DNA from 4 places in the Mesorhizobium sp. CO1-1-11 genome. Region 1 is predicted to be linked to each of the others. Evidence: predicted binding sites of a transcription regulator. Region 1 holds the regulator's gene; each other region holds the start of a gene.

The links. The regulator PhoB, encoded in region 1, activates phosphate uptake and scavenging genes when phosphate is short. The targets are predictions, from matches to a motif close to TGTCATNNANCTGTCAT.
Region 2: a site for PhoB is predicted at 1,998-2,014, ahead of LB554_RS05910 (esterase-like activity of phytase family protein). Genes of this name have one in related genera too.
Region 3: a site for PhoB is predicted at 1,894-1,910, ahead of LB554_RS09140 (DUF1045 domain-containing protein). Genes of this name have one in related genera too.
Region 4: a site for PhoB is predicted at 1,727-1,743, ahead of LB554_RS03055 (toxic anion resistance protein). Genes of this name have one in related genera too.

Annotation. Positions count from the first base shown of each region.
Region 1 is NZ_JAIUHE010000020.1:4,021-8,418, forward strand. It holds gene LB554_RS22220 (sugar ABC transporter permease) at 1-169, opposite strand, end outside; gene xylF (D-xylose ABC transporter substrate-binding protein) at 407-1,447, opposite strand; gene LB554_RS22230 (ROK family protein) at 1,712-2,947, shown strand; gene phoB (phosphate regulon transcriptional regulator PhoB) at 2,950-3,639, opposite strand; gene phoU (phosphate signaling complex protein PhoU) at 3,659-4,366, opposite strand; gene pstB (phosphate ABC transporter ATP-binding protein PstB) at 4,392-4,398, opposite strand, start outside.
Region 2 is NZ_JAIUHE010000004.1:138,048-142,445, forward strand. It holds gene LB554_RS05905 (MATE family efflux transporter) at 1-61, opposite strand, end outside; gene LB554_RS05910 (esterase-like activity of phytase family protein) at 415-1,884, opposite strand; gene LB554_RS05915 (hypothetical protein) at 2,217-2,384, shown strand; gene LB554_RS05920 (trimethylamine methyltransferase family protein) at 2,398-3,951, shown strand; gene LB554_RS05925 (hypothetical protein) at 4,075-4,389, shown strand.
Region 3 is NZ_JAIUHE010000006.1:204,484-208,881, forward strand. It holds gene LB554_RS09135 (alpha-D-ribose 1-methylphosphonate 5-triphosphate diphosphatase) at 1-1,110, opposite strand, end outside; gene LB554_RS09140 (DUF1045 domain-containing protein) at 1,147-1,854, opposite strand; gene iolB (5-deoxy-glucuronate isomerase) at 2,007-2,819, opposite strand; gene LB554_RS09150 (DUF3329 domain-containing protein) at 2,996-3,208, opposite strand; gene iolE (myo-inosose-2 dehydratase) at 3,249-4,166, opposite strand; gene iolD (3D-(3,5/4)-trihydroxycyclohexane-1,2-dione acylhydrolase (decyclizing)) at 4,274-4,398, opposite strand, start outside.
Region 4 is NZ_JAIUHE010000002.1:207,947-212,344, reverse strand. It holds gene LB554_RS03060 (substrate-binding domain-containing protein) at 1-595, opposite strand, end outside; gene LB554_RS03055 (toxic anion resistance protein) at 607-1,686, opposite strand; gene LB554_RS03050 (TCR/Tet family MFS transporter) at 1,821-2,984, opposite strand; gene LB554_RS03045 (TetR/AcrR family transcriptional regulator C-terminal domain-containing protein) at 3,097-3,717, shown strand; gene LB554_RS03040 (alpha/beta hydrolase) at 3,745-4,398, opposite strand, start outside.

The sequences.
Region 1 (4,398 bases):
CAAGACGCAGGCTCGAAATCACATGCAGCGCGACCCAGATCAGCAGCAGCGCGCCGATCATGCCGAGCATGCGGGTGTCGATCTCGGTCGCCTTCAGGAAACGCGCGACCGCGCCGAGTTCCGACGCACGCGCCGTATCGGCCTGCGAGGTTGAGGTCGTGTCGGTCATGATGTTCTCCCAGCGGCTTGCCGTCTGACGCGGAGCCGGACCAGAGCCCAGAAGTTAGCCGCCAGCGGCGGAAACACAAATCTTGTCGGGAACACGCCGCGGCTTGGAAGCAATTCCAGGAAAAGTGCGTAGCGGTTTTTCGTCCGGAATTGCGAAAACAAGGAAATTGGAACGGCCAGTGTTCAGAACACTGACCGTTCCACGCCGCGGCGCTTCCGACTGTTCAGGCGATCAAGCTCAGTTGCAGGCCGCGACGCTGCCCGCGGCAACGCCCGTGCAGACTTCGTCCTTCTTGATCCAGCCGGCGTCGATGACGAGGTTGAGATTGTCCTTGGTGATGGCCACCGGGGTCAGGAACAGCGACTTTACGGTGTTGCCGCCAGGCGTCGTGAAGTCCTTCACGCCGGCGATGTCGGTCATCTTCTTGCCGTCGGCGAGTTGCGAGGCGATCTCGGCGGCGTTCTTGCCGAGTTCGCGCGCGTCCTTCCACACCGACACGGTCTGGGTGCCGAGCGCGATGCGGTTGAGCGCGGCGTGGTCGCCGTCCTGACCGGAGACCGGCACGGTGCCGGCGAGCCCCTGCGCCGTCAGCGCCGCGACCACACCGCCGGCGGTGCCGTCATTGGCGGCGACCACGGCGTCGACCTTGTTGTCGTTGGCGGTGAGGAACTGTTCCATGTTCTTCTGGGCGTTGGCGGGCAGCCAGCCGTCCGTATAGGCTTCGCCGACATTCTTGATCTTGCCGCTGTCTATTGCCGCTTTCAGCACTTCCATAGAGCCCGAGAACAGGAAGTCGGCATTCGGATCGGCGCCCGAGCCCTTGATGAAGACGTAATTGCCCTCAGGCTTCACCTTGAACACTTCGCGGGCCTGCATGCGGCCGACTTCCTTGTTGTCGAAGGTCAGGTAGAAGACGTCCTTGTTCTCGATGAGGCGGTCATAGCCGACGACCGGAATGCCCTCGTCGAGCGCCTTCTGTACCGCCGGGCCGATGGCCGACGCGTCCTGCGCCAGGATGATCAGCGAATTGGCACCCTGCGAAATCAGGCTCTCGACATCGGTCAGCTGCTTGCCGGGATTGGACTGCGCGTCGGCGGAAATGTACTTGTCGCCCGCGGCCTCGATGGCCTTCCTCATGGCCGCCTCGTCGGTCTTCCAGCGCTCCTCCTGGAAGTTGGACCACGAAACGCCGATGACCTTGCCCTTCGCCTGCGCGACCGACGCCAGCGTCAGCGACATGGCGACACCCGCCAGAATGGCGACTGTGAATCTCTTCATGATATCCTCCCTGCGCCCGCGTGTGGCGCGACCAAACTGGCCCTAAGGCCGGCACAAAGGCCCTATTTTTTCGAGCCTCGAAAAAACACTCGTCCATCGCCGGAACACTGTCAACATCGATTCTGACGGATTTTGAGGTGCCGGAAGCCTTTTTTCGAGCCCCGCAATAAATAAATGACAGCCCCAGCCGCTTCTGCCAGTATTCGGCCCGTTGCCGGAGGTGTTCGAGGGGGCGTCAAGAACCGCGGCGACGGGGAGGAAATCATGTCGGTCGGAATCCGCCACGACGATCTGCGCCGGCGCAACCGCGCAATGGTGATTGGAGCCGTGCGCCGGGGTGGCCAGCCCTCGCGCACCGAGATCGCCGCCACCACCGCCCTGAGCCACTCGACCATATCGGCGATATCAGCCGACCTGATCGGCGAAGGTATCCTGAGCGAAGGCAAGCCGAACGAGGCCGGCTCACTGAAACGCGGCCGGCCGCAGGTGGGCCTTTGTCTCAACCCCGAGGCCGCGGCGGTCATGACCGTGGTGCTGTCGCTGAATTTCCTCTCCGTCGCCGTCATCGACTACGCCGGCCAGGTGATATCGGAGGAGCAGCGCCGGCTGGACACGCTGACCATGTCGCGCGAGGCGCTGATCGGCGAATGCGTGGCCATCGTCCGCCGCCGCCTCGAGGATCCCGACCTTGACGTCGCCAGCATCGCCCGCATCGCGCTGGCGATCCAGGGCATCACCGACACCGAGGCGCGCGCCATGCTGTGGTCGCCGATCACGCCACAGACGGACATTGCCTTCGCCGACATACTCGAAGCCGAATTCGGCATCCCCGCCACCATGGAGAACGACTGCAACATGATGGCGGTGGCGCTGCGCTGGCGCGACCCCGAGCGCTACCGCGACGACTTCATCGCCATCCTGCTCTCGCACGGCATCGGCATGGGCCTGGTGCTGAAGGGCGATCTGTTCACCGGCACCCATTCCTCCGGCGGCGAGTTCGGCCACATGATCCATCGCCCGGGCGGCGCGCTCTGCCGCTGCGGGCGGCGCGGCTGCGTCGAGGCCTATGCCGGCAACTATGCCATCTGGCGTAATGCAGGACAGATGGGTGAGGACGCCAAACCGGTCGACGTCAGCGACGCCGACATGCGCGCATTGGCGGCCACGGCGCGCGAAAGAGACGGACCGGAGCGCGAGGCCTATCGCAAGGCCGGCGAGGCTCTGGGCTATGGCCTTGGCAGCCTGTTCGCGCTGATAGACCCGGCGCCCGTTGCGATGGTCGGCGTCAGCGCCGCCGCCTTCGACCTGATCGAGCCGGCCCTGCGCGAGGCCATCGCCCAGACCGCCGGCGGCCAGCATTCGAAATCGATTTCCTTCGATACAGAGCCGAACGAATTGCCGCTGATCCGCGAGGGCTGCGCCATGCGCGCGCTCACCTTCGTCGACCAGGAGATCTTCGCGCCGGGCGTGCAGGTGAGATCCGGCAAGAACGTGGCCTGATCTCAATCCTCGCGGATTGCGTAGCCCGCGCCACGGATGGTGCGTATCACATCGGGCATGCGGCCATTGTTGACCGCCTTGCGCAGGCGGCCGACATGCACATCCACAGTGCGCTCGTCGATGTAGATCGTCTCGCCCCAGACATTATCGAGCAACTGGCTGCGCGAGAACACGCGGCCAGGATGGCGCATCATGAATTCGAGTAGCCGGAACTCGGTCGGTCCGAGCCGGATCTCGCTCTTCTTGCGATAGACCCGGTGCGATTCGCGGTCGAGCACGATGTCGCCGACCTTGAGCACGCTGGACAGCACTTCCGGTTTGGCGCGGCGCAGCAGCGCCTTGACCCGGGCCATGAATTCTGGCGTCGAGAACGGCTTGACCAGATAGTCGTCGGCGCCGGTCGAGAGGCCGCGCACGCGATCGCTCTCCTCGCCGCGCGCCGTCAGCATGATGATCGGCAATCGCTCCGTCTCGGGCCGCATGCGCAGGCGCCGACAGAGTTCGATGCCGGAAACCGCCGGCACCATCCAGTCGAGCACCAGCAGGTCGGGCACGTTTTCCTGGAGGCGGATCTCGGCTTCGTCGCCGCGTGTCACCACCTCGACCTGGTAACCCTCGGATTCCAGATTGTAGCGGAGGAGCACGCCCAGCGGCTCCTCGTCCTCCACCACCATGATGCGTGGCGCGATCATCGATCGATCATCCCTGCCATCAAGCCGCAGGCATCGACAGCGCCGTCTCGTCCTGCTTCGGACGGTTGGCGGGCAATTGCGTGCCGGTCAGCACATAATACGCATTCTCGGCGATGTTGGTCACATGGTCGCCGATGCGTTCGAGATTCTTGGCGCAGAACAAAAGATGCGTGCAAGCCGTGATGTTGCGGGGATCCTCCATCATGTAGGTCAGGAGTTCGCGGAACACCGAGGTGTATTTGACGTCGATGCGTTCGTCGTCATTCCTGAGCTTGGCGAGGGCGGCGGCATCGCCGGCCGCATATTCCTCGACCACGCCCTGCACCTGGATCAGCACCAGCTGCGCCATGGAGTCGATGGAATGCGACAGGTCGCGCGGCGTGGCGGTGAGGCCGACGGAGCCGACGCGCTTGGCGATGTTCTTGGCAAGGTCGCCGATGCGTTCGAGATCGCCCGCCATGCGGATCGAGCCGACGACATGACGCAGATCGTCGGCCATCGGTTGGCGCTTGGCGATCAGGGTGATGGCGCGATCATCGAGTTCGCGCTGGCGTGCGTCCATGATGGCGTCGTCGGAGACGACGCGCTGTGCCAGCGCATTGTCGGAATTCAGCAGCGCCTTGGTGGCGCCGCCGACCATCGTGCCGGCGAGATCGCCCATGTCGCTGATCAGCCTGCTGATCTGTCCGAGATCCTCGTCGAAGGCTGCGACTGTGTGTTCGGCCATGATCCTGGTCCTCGTATGCGTGAGATCAGCCG
Region 2 (4,398 bases), on a different contig from region 1:
GCGGGATCGGGCCGCTGGTCAGGTCGCCGGTACGCCGGCGTGCGGGCATTTTTTCGTCCATGGCAGCCAACCTGGCAAATGTGACTCTGGCCCGCGACGATATCGCAGGCCGGACCGAGATGCACCCTGCGCCGAGGCGCAGTGACCGTCGATCGGTCAGGCTCGCCGGAACGGAATTCGATCGGCAAGAACGCGTCGTCCGGCTGCGTGCGCTTATGAACCAGGACGTCATCGACCTCCCGCTCGGGTCTTCGTGCGGCCCAACCTGTCGGCCGCCGGCAAGATCATCGCCGTGTCGAGCAGGACGGCCGAGCCGATCGATGCCGGTGTGCCGAAGGACGCGGAATTCCTGAAGTAGGCCTTCACGACCTGCACAGGCGGACGCGCCAGGCGCGCCCGCTTGAGCAGTGATCCTTACTTCTTGCCGAGACCCGGCAGCGTGACCTGATAGACCAGGAACATGGTGTCGACATCGGCGCCGTCATCGGCCTTGTAGGCGGCGCCGACCTGGAAGCCGTCCTGGGCGAGGAAGTCATTATCGTTGCCGACGAACAGGAAATAGTCGTCGGGCAGCTTGGGATCGAGGACGCTGGCCAACGACATCGCTTCCCACTTCTCCGAAAGCTCGTTGTGGTCCTTCGCGCCGCCATTATGCAGGCCGAAGTGGCCAAGCGCGGTGGCGTCGTTGATGTCGATGAACGGCGTCAGCTTGGCCGGCGTCACCGAGGGATCAAGCACGCCCTTGGGGGCGACCGGCTTGTCGGCCGCATCGAAGGCGCCGCCCGCGATGTCGGTCGCGCCGGAGACGTCGACGATGTTGATCTGGCGGTAGAGCGAAGCGTCACCCTTCTTCAGGCCCTGGCCGTTGCCGCTGTCGCGCGCCAGCATCAGGAAGGATGTGTCCGAAAGCGCCACGATCTCGCTCTGCGCGGCGATTTTGGTCTTGCCCTTGGCATCCTTGAACACCGGCAGCGGCACGACATATTCATGCGCGAGCTTCAGATGGGCGAGGTCGGAGGCATCATAGACCAGCGCCCGCGTGTTCTGCCGTGTCGAGGGTGAATCGCCGCCATCCTGCCGGGGCGCCGACTGCAGCACGGCGATCAGGAACTTGCCGTCCGGCGTCATCGCCATGCCTTCGAGGCCCTGGTTGTTCTGGCGCCCGGTTTCGGGATCCTTCGGATCAGGGTCGGCGGCGCCCGGGCCGGGATTGTCGGAGGAGAAGTTCGGCGCTCCCTTGCGCATCGGCACGAGAGCCGCAGGCGGCTGGGTCGCCGACATCAGGCGGCCTTGCGCGGAGAATCTGTAGATGTTGGGGCCGTACTCGTCGGAGATGAACATCGAGCCGTCCGGCAGCCGCACGATGGCTTCATTGTCGAGCGCGAGCTTGCCATTGGTGGCGACGGGCAGCATGGGCATGTCGCCGGCCGCGGCGCGTACGTCCGACAGCGGATCGAGGCCGGTGGCATCGGCGCCCTTGTCGTCGGTGAGAAGCATGGTGTCGGCAAGCGTCGCCTTGACGCCCGTCTGCTCCTGGCCGGCTGCGGGAGCAGCGCCCGGCGCGACAGGCGTGAACTCGATGGCGATGGTGTTGAGGCGCGGCCGGTAGTCGGTGGTGCCGGCGACATTGTAGCCCCGGTCGGGCAGTAGCCAGAGCGATCCCTTGTAGGTGCCGGCATCATGCGTCCAGCCCGAAATGTCGATCGCCATGCCCGAGCCCGAGCCGAAGGTCTCGCCGAACTTGTCGCGCTGGTCGGCCGGGATGCGGCCGACGCCGACGAGGCCCTTGTTGATGTAGGCCACGCCATCGGCAAGCGCCGGGGTGAGGGCGGTGAACAAGGCCAGCGCGACGCCGAGCGAGGCGGTTCGGTGCAGGTGTTTCATGGACAATCCTCTTTGTGACGAAGCACGCCGGAGCGGCCGAAGGAAAAATGAAAAAGAGGTGCCGCATCGATGATGCCGCGCGTGCCTCCCCGAAAGCGATCTAAGGCGTCAACATGATGCTTGCGTGACAGTGCGCCATACGGGTCCGCCCGGTCTCTCCATGTGCAGATAAAAACCAGGAGAGCGGGAATTGGTGACCTCCCATGGAGCGTCCCTGGCATAATAGGCACTTATGTCTAGTACGGATATGATGCCGGCTTCGAACTGACCGGGAGGGTTGAAGCCGCACTGTCGCGCAGTGGTTATCGGGGGTGGCTTTGTCGGCGCCTCGGGTGGATTTGGCTACCACGATCGGCAAGAGCGTCGCGCTGGCGTTGGTGGACGACGATTTCGCCGGGGAGGGGATGGCGCTTTGCGTGCACATTGTCGGCGTCGAACGGACGGCGCGGGTCATCGCGGCTTCGCCCTACAGTCCCCAGGGCAGGGCGATGCGGCAATGAGGAGGAGTTTCTGATGGTCGATGACGCTGCACGGGATACAAGGCGCGAACGCCGGCGGGGACGCATGGGCGAGGCGGGCAGCGAATCAAGCCGCAAGCCCAATTACCGGTCGCTGAAGAATCCGTTCCTGCCGCAGCCGATCTTTTCCGACGACCAGGTGGCGTCGATCCACGGCACGGCGCTGCGCGTGCTGGAAGAACTGGGCATCAAGGTGCTGCTGCCCGAGGCGCGCGAGGTGCTCGCCCGCGCCGGCGCCCTGGTCGACCCCGACACCGACATGGTGCGTATAGGCCGCGACATGGTGGCGGTAGCCTTAGCCTCGGCGCCGCGATCGATCCACGCTTATGCCGGAGCGCGCGATCGCGACCTGTCGCTCGAACTGGGCTCGATGACGTTCCTGGCGGGCTCCGGCGCGCCCAATGTCACCGATCTCGAGCGCGGCCGGCGGCCCGGGACGCTGGTCGCCTTCGAGGAGTTGATCAAGCTGGTGCAGCATTTCGACGTCTTGCACATGCTGGGGCCGTGCATCGAACCGCAGGACATCGACAATCGTTTCCGCCACTATGCCGTCAACCGGGCGCAGCTGACTCTGTCGGACAAATTTCCGTTCGTGTTCGCGCGTGGCACGCCGCAGGTCGATGACAGTTTCGAGATGATCAGGCTGGCGCGCGGGCTGTCCGAGGACGAGTTCCGCTCGGGCGCGCATTGCTACACCGTCATCAACACCAACTCGCCGCGCCAGCTCGACATTCCGATGGCGCAAGGCATCATCGATTTCGCCAAGGCGGGCCAGGTCCTGATCATCACGCCGTTCTGCCTGGCGGGTGCGATGGCGCCGATCACGGTGGCCGGCGCGCTGACCTTGCAGCATGCCGAAGCGCTGGCCGGGCTGACGCTGGCGCAGATCGTGCGGCCGGGCGCGCCGGTGGTCTATGGTTCCTTCTCCTCCAATGTCGACATGAAATCGGGCGCACCGGCCTTCGGCACGCCGGAGCACGTGAAGGCGACACTGGGTGCAGGCCAGCTGGCGCGCTTCACCGGTCTGCCCTGGCGCTCGGGCGGCGGCAGCGCGGCCAACATTTCGGACGCGCAGGCCGCGCACGAGACGCAGTTCGCGCTATGGGGCTCGGTGCTGTCGGGCGCCACCGTCTGCATCCACGCGGCCGGCTGGCTGGAAGGGGGCTTGAGCGTTTCCCTGGAAAAGCTGGTCACCGACATCGAGGCGCTGCAGACGGTCGCGGAACTTTGTGCGGCGACCCCCGGTGACGACGACGCAATAGGCTTCGAGGCGATCGCCGAAGTGCAGCCGGGCGGCCACTTCTTCTCGGCCGGCCACACCATGGCGCGCTACCGCACCGCCTTCTACGAGCCGCTGGTGGCCGACTGGTCGAATTTCGGCAACTGGACGCAAAGCGGCTCGAAGACCGCCACCGAACGCGCCACCGGCATCTGGAAGCGCACCCTTGCCGATTTCGAGCCGCCGGCCGCGGCGGCCGCCGCGTCAGGCGTGCTCGACGCGTTCATCGCCCGGCGCACCGAAGAGGGCGGCGCGGCGCCGGTGTCGTGAGATAGTTCGCGGATCCATCATCCCGAATTGTGGCCGTGATCTCGGAACCTGCGGCGCGTCCCACGCATTCATGGATGCGGGCCAATGCCTGGCTCCATCCGCGAGCCGTTGAGGGAGGACGACATGGGTTTCGACCAGTACCACGAACCGCCGGAAGAGCTGTCGCAGGAAGTGCGGACCTTTGCCCGCATGATCACCTCGCTGATCGAGGAGGCGGAAGCGATCAGCTGGTACGAACAGCGCATGTCGGTCGAGAAGAACCCGCAGGCCAAGGCGATCATGAAGAACGCACAGAGCGAGGAGTTCAAGCATTTCGGCATGGACCTCGAATTCCTGCTGCGCCAGAAGACGGATTGGCGCGTGGAACTGAAGGAAATCCTGTTTACGACGGGGGATATCGTGAAGGCCGGGGAGAAGGGCGAGAAGAAGGTGGATTGAGGCCGGACG
Region 3 (4,398 bases), on a different contig from region 1:
GGTGCGCACGACCGGAACATGATCGTCGACGCGCACGCGCACCAGATCGGCGCGACGACCCTGCTCGATGACGCCGCGGTCGTCGAGGCCGACTGCCTCCGCCGGGTTTTTGGAAACCATGGCGACGGCCTGCGGCAGCGAAATGCCTTCCACCATGTCGCCCAGGAAGAAGGCCGACTGGATCAGGCTGAAGGGAATGTAGTCGGACGACAGGATGTCGAGCAGGCCATCGCTGGCCAAGGTGCGTGCCGAGACATTGCCCGAATGCGAGGCGCCGCGCATGACATTGGGCGCGCCCATAAGCACGCCGAGCCCGGCGGCCTTCGAGGCCCGCGCCGCTTCCTCGGTGGTCGGGAACTCGGCGACCCGCACGCCCTGCTCGATGGCCTCATCGACATGAGCCGACGTCGCATCGTCATGGCTGGCGAGCACGATGCCGCGCTCCTGGCAGGCGGCGGCGATGAAGACGCGGTTCGGCCCAGAGTTGCGTGCCGATTCGGCCATCCGCTTCTCGCAGAATTTCTGGAAATCGCGATCCGAGAGTTTCAGCTTACGCTGGTAGTAGTAGGCATAGGTTTCAAGGTTGACGAACTGGCGCTGGCCTGGCGCATGGTCCATCAGCGACGCCAGCTTGACCCGTTCGTCACCGTCGAAATTGGCGAATGCATCGAGGCAATCCGGTGCTGAAACCTCGCAGCGAAGATGCAGGAAGTGATCGGCCCGCAGACGATCCCGCGCGACGCTGTCCTCGATCGCATCGGCCAGCTTGCGAATGTCGTCCAATGTCAGGTCGGCGTCCTCGTCCATGCCGACGCGCAAGGCATCGAGCACGGTCGTGATGCCGGCGGTCGCCACCTGCGCGTCATGGGCGAGCACCGCGGCGATCGGGTTCCAGCGCACTTTCGGCCGCGGCGCATAATGGCCCTCGAGATGGTCGGTGTGGAGTTCGACCAGCCCTGGAATGATAAAGTCGCCGCCCATGTCCTCGCCGGTTCGGGCAGCATCGCCATCGATGCCGGCGATCAAGCCATCGCGCAGCACCAGTGACCCTTCGACGATCTCGTCGGCAAGAACGATGCGGGCGTTGGAAAGAACAGTTTCGGCGGTCATTGCGGGTAGTCCTTGGTTCTTGCAGTCGGGTTTCGTTCAGGCGGTTTTCCGGGCCGGGCGGCGTCCGAGCGCGTGCTGGGAAAGCACCATGAATGGCGCGCCGGGTTCGGGTTCGACGAACAATGTCAGCGCATCCACCAGCACGGGCTGGCGCAACACATCGGCGAAAAGGCTGTCGATGGCGGCGCGCAGGCGAGGGCTTTCCTGTGGGCCGGCCCGGCCGGACAGGGTCATGTGGAAGCGGAAGGTCTCGAAGACATAGGGATAGCCCCATTGGCAGAGATTGCGAAACTCGGCCGGCTTCAGCGAATCCGGGCTGCGCCGCTCGATCTCGGCCTCTGACAGCGGTGCGCGAAACCGGTCGAAATCGCGTACCACATTGTCGGCGAAGCGGTTGAGCGGCGGCAGCGGCCCTTCCGGCACCAGCGCGAAGAAGCTGTCGATCTGGCTGACGATAAGGCGCGGGATCGTGACGACAGGCGTAACCTCGGCAAAATGATCCAGCGCCGCGCGCAGCGAGGTCTCGGTCTCCGTGGCAGCCAGATGGAAGGGCGCCTTCAGCGTCGCGTGAAAGCCATAGCGGCGTGCCGAGGCCGTGTGGAAGGCCACTTCCGCCGCCGACAGATCGGCAACGGCCTCAACCGGCCTGGTCGCGGCACCGAAGGGATCGCGGCCTAGCCAGTCGGCGGCGATGCGCGCCAGCGGCTCGTCCTGCCGGGGGGTGAAATAAATCGCATAACGCATGGGAAGTCCTCGTCAGAACCGTTGCCATAGGTGATTTCCATGACGGATTGACGAAGCTTTGACGGGTTTTAGAAGGCAAATCGGCCCCTGGGGTCCTTAGCCGACGATTTTTCCCAGCTGGACCAATAAGTTCGGCCGGAAATGCGAGACGGTCAGGCCTTCATCAACCATTCGTGCTCGGGCGCATTGTGGAATTTCCAGGTCCGCTTCGGTCCGGCCATCACATTGAGATAATAGAGGTCATAGCCGTGGCAGGCGGCACAGGGGTGATAGCCCTTGGGCACCAGCACCACATCGCCGTCCTCGATCGCCATGGCTTCGTCCAGCGCGCGATGTCCGCTTTTGTCGGCATCGGTGTAGACGCGCTGGAAGGCAAAGCCCTGCGGCGGGTTGAGGCGATGGTAGTAGGTTTCCTCGAGATAGGATTCGGCAGGCAGATTGTCCTGGTCGTGCTTGTGCGGCGGGTAGCTCGACGTGTGACCGCCGGGCGTGATGACCTCGACGACCAGCAACGAGTCGGCCGGCTGGCCTTCCGGCAGGATGTTGGTGACGTAACGCGTATTGGTGCCCTTGCCGCGCACCTCCTGGCCGAGATCGTCCGGTCCGATCACCCGGACCGGCAGGCCACCGCCAAGACCAGGCGCCGAGCAGACGCCAAGTTCCAGCTCGGTATCGGCCGTTACAGACCAGTCCGATCCCTGCGGCACGTAGACCGACCACGGCTTGCCATCGAAGGGCGACATGCGCTCGCCGAGCAGGCCGAGATCCTTGCCGCCGGCTTTCGCGGTACCCTTGCCGGTCACGAACACCAGGCAGACTTCGCGGTCGTCCGTCTTTCCCGAGGCGCTTTCGCCCGGCTTCAGCCGATGCAGGTCGAAACCGACATAGGTCCAGCCGGCGCTTTTCGGCGTCACATGGGCGACGCGGCCATGGCCCTTGTCGGCCTTGACGAGCAGTTTCGACATTTTGTCTCTCCTATCCTAGCCTTCCAACTTCGTCATCCTGGGGCGGAGCAGGAGCGAAGCTCCGTCGCGAAGACCCTAGGATGACGAAGCGAGGGGCGTTTCGGCCAATCGCCGACGTGTGCGATCCGTTACGCTCGCAGTATCCAATCCACAAAACTGCTCGCGCCATGGACCGCCTATTCCTTCGGATCGGCCGGAGGCTTCGTCTCGTCGGCCGGCTTATAAAGATAAAAAAATTGCCAGGCGCCGTAGCCGGCAAAGCCGAGCGCGATGACGCCCCAGAACGGCGTGCCGGTGGCGAACTCGATGACCGACCAGATGAGGCAGACCGCGACGACGGCGACACGCCGCCACAATGGCCGGAAGAAGGGGTGCTCGGAATCTTTCATCTGGCCAGCCTACAGCAAGCCCGGCCTGGCGAGAACCCGATCAGGCATTCGGAAACCCTTGCGTCTCCACCGTGTAACCGGCTGATGTCATCACCCGCATCAGCTCCTTGTGGCCAACCTGCGCCATCTTCAGCGGCGGGTTCTTCTTCGGGTCCTGCTCGGCCTCGACCACGAACCAGCCTTCATAGCCGTGGTCGGCGAAGCGCTGCACGATGGCGCCGAAATCGAGCGAACCGTCGCCCGGCACGGTGAAGGCGCCGAGCGCCACGGCATCGAGGAAGGACTGCTTCGTACGGTCGAGCTTCTCGATCACGCCCATGCGCACGTCCTTCACATGGACGTGGCTGATGCGCTTGTGGTGGTTGTCGATGGCGCGCAGCACGTCGCCGCCGGCAAAGGCGAGGTGTCCGGCATCGAGCAGCAGTGGGATGCCTTCGCCGGAATGGCGCATGAAGGCATCGAGCTCCGGCTCGGTCTCGACCACAGCCGCCATGTGATGGTGATAGGACAGCGGCATGCCTTGCTCGGCGCACCATTCGCCGAATTCGGTCAGGCGCCGCGCGTAGGCCTTCATCTCGTCGCCAGTGAGCTTCGGCTTGGTGGCGAGCGGCTTGGAACGGTCGCCCTGGATCGAGCGGCCGACCTCGCCATAGACGATGCAGGGCGCGTCGACTGCCTTGAACAGGTCGATCATCGGCTGGATGCGGTCCTTGTTGGCAGCCATCTCCTCATCGACCAGCGTGCCGGAAAACCAGCCGCCGCACAGCGTCACGTCGGCGGCCTTCAGGATCGGCAGCATGATGGCGGGGTCGTTGGGAAAGCGCCGGCCCATCTCCATGCCGGTGAAGCCGGCAGAGCGCGACTGGCGCAGACATTCCTCCAGCGACACGTCATCGCTCAGTTCGGCAAGATCGTCGTTCCACCACGCGATGGGGGACATGCCCAATTTGGCTTTCAAGTCGTCACTCCGGGATTAGACAGTTCAATTTTTTGGCGCTAGCGCCGCCCCTCATCCGCCTGCCGGCACCTTCTCCCCGTATCGTGACGGGGAGAAGGGAGCTGGCGTCAATCGCCGACGCTCTGCATCCGCCGCTTCTCGTCATAGGCCTTGCGCGCGGCGTTCACTTGAGGCCGTGCCGAGACCTCGGGCACCGCTACGTCCCACCAATGGCCGCCGGCATCGGTCGAAA
Region 4 (4,398 bases), on a different contig from region 1:
CCGACGAACCGGACGAACGCTCGACGCCTTGCAGCAAGGCACTTACTGTGTCGTGCACGGCGGGATTGTCGAGGTCGCCCGGCTCGATCACCTGCTTGCCGCCGAGCGCGCTGGACAGCATGGCGAGATAGGCGCTGGCGCCCGAATTGGACTGCGTCGCCGACGTCATCAGGAATTTCAGCTTGCCGTCCTTCACCGCGGCCAGGATGTCCTTCATGAAGACCGGCTTGCCGACCCAGCCGAGTTCGGTGGCCTTGGATTTGCGCACGCCCAGAATGACCGGCATCTGCGCGATCGACGTCAGGTTGCGCACCTTGCGGCCGCTGTCGAACAGGTCGACCCAGACGCTGGAGGCCGGCCAAACCGCATCGTTGTCGAGGCCGCCAGGCTTTTGCAGTCCGAGCCCGATGTCGAGCGAGCCTTGATAGGAAATGGTGCAGGTCGCGCCTTGCTTGGCGCAGAATTCCTGGACGATCGGCTCCAGCACCGTATTCTCGGAGCCGGAGACGATCGAGAATTTGACTTGGCTGGAATTGCAGGCCGTCAAAAACATCGCGAAGGCGAGCAGCAGAACGGACGTCAGCGTCTTCGGCATGGCGGTTCCGATCAGGACTGGGTCAGCGCTTTCTTCAAGTCGATCGTCATCTGGTCCATCTGTCTTTCGGCGTCGGCCCGCTTCTGGCGGCCCTCCTGCTGGACTTTCAGCACGCCCTGTACCGTGTCGATGAGATCGCGATTGGCCTGCGCCAGCGTCTCGACGTCGACGATGCCGCGCTGCGCCTGTTCCTCGACCGAAATCGCCTGGTCCTTCATCATTTTCGACGTTTGGCGGATCATCTCGTTGGTTGCGTCGGTCACGGTCTTTTGCAGTTCGAGCGCCGACTTCTGGTTGGTCAGCCCAAGCAGGATGACCATCTTCTGCTTCCATGCCGGCACGGTCAGCGCCGAGGTTGCTTGCAAATTCTCGATCAGCGTCTCGTCGCCCGACTGGACGATGCGGATCTGCGGCAATTGCTGGATGCCGAGCTGGCGCGCCTGCACCAGGTAGAAGATCCGCTTTTCCAGGCGGTCGAGCGCCTGCACGGCGTCCTGATAGGTTTGCGCCTCCAGCGTGCCTCCAGTGTCGCCGCTAGCGGTATCCGCCGCGGCCTTCAGCTTCGGCAACTCGTTGGCGCGGTAGTCATCGACGAATTTCTTGCCGGCCTGCACATAGGCATCGAGCTTGAGGATGGAGCCCTTGGTCTGCTCATGGAGGTCGTCGAGCACGGCAATGTCGCGCCGCAGCGTGTCCTTGTGACGGTCGAGTTCGAGGCCGATGCGATCGATCTGTCCCGCCACGTCTTCGTACTTCTCCTTGAAGCGCTCGAGCCGCGCCTTGAACGAGGAGAACAGGCCGCTGAGGAAACCCTGGTCCTTGAGCGAGGCCGGATCGAGATTCTTGGCCTTCATGATGATGTCGGTCAGGAGATCGCCGGTGTCGCCGAGGTCCCGGTTGCGCAACTGGGACAATATCTTGTCGGCATAGTCGCTGACTGCCTGCTGGGCACGGTCGCCATAGACAGAAATGCCGGCACGGTCTCTGACGTCGATCGTGCTTTCGATTCTGGCGATGTCGGACGGATCGGCTACGATTGCCGGCAATGTCGAAGTGTCGTCGAGCAGAGTGATGCTGTTCTTGTCGGCCATGCAGACTTCCCCTCGGTAACAGCATCTCGATAGGTAATCTGTGACAGTGATATGTCGCCGCTGTGGAAAACGGTAGTCCGAGGCCGTTTTCGGCGGTGAACAGTGCCGTCTTCCGGCCTAGCGTCAAGAAATATCTATTCGGCGGCCTCCCGCACGGCTGGAGATGACCCGGTTCGCAGGAGCAATGGCAGGCACAGCACATAAAGCGCCGCCCCCGCGATCCAGACTGTGCCGGGAAAGACGGTGCGCGTGCGGAAATAGAGCATGGCGATGATGAAGGGCCCGAACACCGAGACCAGGCTGGTCATGCTGGTGAGCACGCCCTGCAGCCGTCCCTGATGGTCGGCGCCGACGCGTGAGGTCAACAGCGACTGCAATGCCGGAGCTCCGATCCCGCCGAGACAGAACAGCGGCAGCAGGGCGAAGGCCATCCAGCCCTGCCAGGCCAGCGCTATCGATATATAGGCCGTGCTGTCGGCGAGGATGGCGATGATCAGCGCTGCTTTCTCGCCCCAGCGCTCGGTGATCGGCCCGGCAACAAAACCCTGGGCTCCAGCATGGAAGAGCCCGAACAGCGCCAACGAGATGCCGACGGTGAACAGGTCCCAGGCGAATTTGCCTTGGACATAGAGCACCCAGATGGTGCCGCCGACTTCGCCGACCAGGGCAAGAACGGCGAAGGCACCAAGCAGCGGCAAAAGGGCCGGGAAAGTCAGCGCCCAACGCAACGGCGCCAGCGGGTTGAAAGACGGCATTTCGCTTGCGCCGCCCGCGCGCTTCGGTTCCGGCAGCAGGAAGAAAGCCAGTACCAGGTTGATCCCGTTGAGTGCTGCCGCAACCAGGAAGGGCGTGCGTAGCCAAACGTCACCAAGCAGGCCACCGAGCGCCGGACCGGCTATGAAGCCGACGCCAAAGGCGGCGTTGAGATGGCCAAAACCCCGAGCACGACGATCCTGGCTGCTGATATCTGCCATGTAGGCGGAAGCTACCGCCATGCTGGCGCCGGTGACGCCCGCGATCAGCCGGCCAACGAACAGCAGCGGCAGTGTTGGCGCGAAGGCCATGAACAGATAGTCCGCCATCGATCCCGTGAGCGAGACGAGCAAGACCGGCCGACGGCCGTAGCGGTCGGACAGGGCGCCGAGCAGCGGCGAAAAAAGCACCTGCATGGCGGCGTAGGCCGACAGGAAGGCGCCAAAAATCCAGCCGATATCGTCGACATGGCCGACCGTGCGCAGCAAGCCCGGCAGCACCGGCATCATCAGCCCGACGCCCACGGCGTCCAGTGCCATCGCCATCAGGACGACGAGATAAGCTCTTTTCACGATCGGACTCAGGAATTTATCGTTGATAAGGAAGGTTTATCACTGATAAATTCACGGCGCAAGCTGGAGGACCAGACGGATTCGCATGAAACTGGACAAGACGATGATCGTCGACGAAGCGCTAGGCTTGCTCAACGAGGTTGGCATCGATGCGCTGTCGACCCGCCTTTTGGCGCAGCGGCTCAAGGTGCAGCAGCCGGCACTCTACTGGCATTTCAGGAGCAAGCGCGCCTTGCTTGACGCGATGAACGAAGAGATCTTGCGGCGCGGCCATCGGCATCGAACACCACGGCTCGGCGAGACCTGGCAGGATTTCGTGCGCAAGAATGCCCGCAGCTTTCGCAGCGCCCTGATTGCCTATCGCGACGGCGCGCGTGTCCACGCCGGCACGGAAGCGGATCCGCAAGAGCTCGGGCACTTCGAGCGGCTGCTGGAATTCCTGGCGGGCGAGGGCATGGCGGCGATTCCAGCCATGGAATTGCTGATGACGGTCGGCCGCTACACGGTCGGCTGTGTCATGGAGGAGCAAGCCGAAAATCCGTCAGGTCCGGGGCGTGGCGAAGCGCTGGATGCGGCGGCGCATGATCATCCGCTTTTGCATGAAGCATTGGTGCACTACCGTGCCGGCGGACACGAGGCGCTGTTTGAAAGCGGGCTCGCCCTGCTGATCGCCGGGGCAGAAGTTCGAATGGTGGCCGAACGCTGATTGGGCAGCGAGCGTCCGCGAAGGCGGTCAGCCTCCCTGTGCCGCCGCCGATTCCGCCAGCCATCGCTCGACGATCGCGGCGTCCGGGTCGCCGATTTCGTGGCCCGAGGGAACGATCCGGGCGTCGATCTCGCTCCCGTGCCGGCTGAGCAATGTCACCAGGTGCGGCGTGAAAGGCCCGTAGGTCTCGTCCGCCGCCCCGGCAATGATCAGCGTCCGTGTGCCCATGAGGTCCGTTGAAGGCACCTTGTCGAGCACCGGCATTGGCCTCAGCAGCGCCGCGCTCCGGACAATGCCGGGATGGAGCAGCATCAGGCTCGAAACCAGATTGGCGCCGTTCGAATAGCCAAGGAATGTCGCGTGGGCGAGATCGAGCCCATGGCGCGCGGCGACTTCGCTTGCGAATGCCGCGAAGGCGGCGGTTTCGACACGGATGCTTTGCTGGCCGAAGCGCGTCGGCGTGATTCGCTCGAACCAGCGAAAACCGTCCTCCTGCGGGATGCGGCCCCGTACCGCGATCAGGGGGGCGTCGGGCGCGATGCGCCTCGCCAGCGGCACCATGCTTGTCTCGTCGACACCCGATCCATGCAGCAGGAACAGGCACGCGCGGCCGCTTTTGCCGGCGCCGAGGAGGCGATAGGGAAAGGCTAGATCCAGCATCGGAGGGCCATTTTCGACACT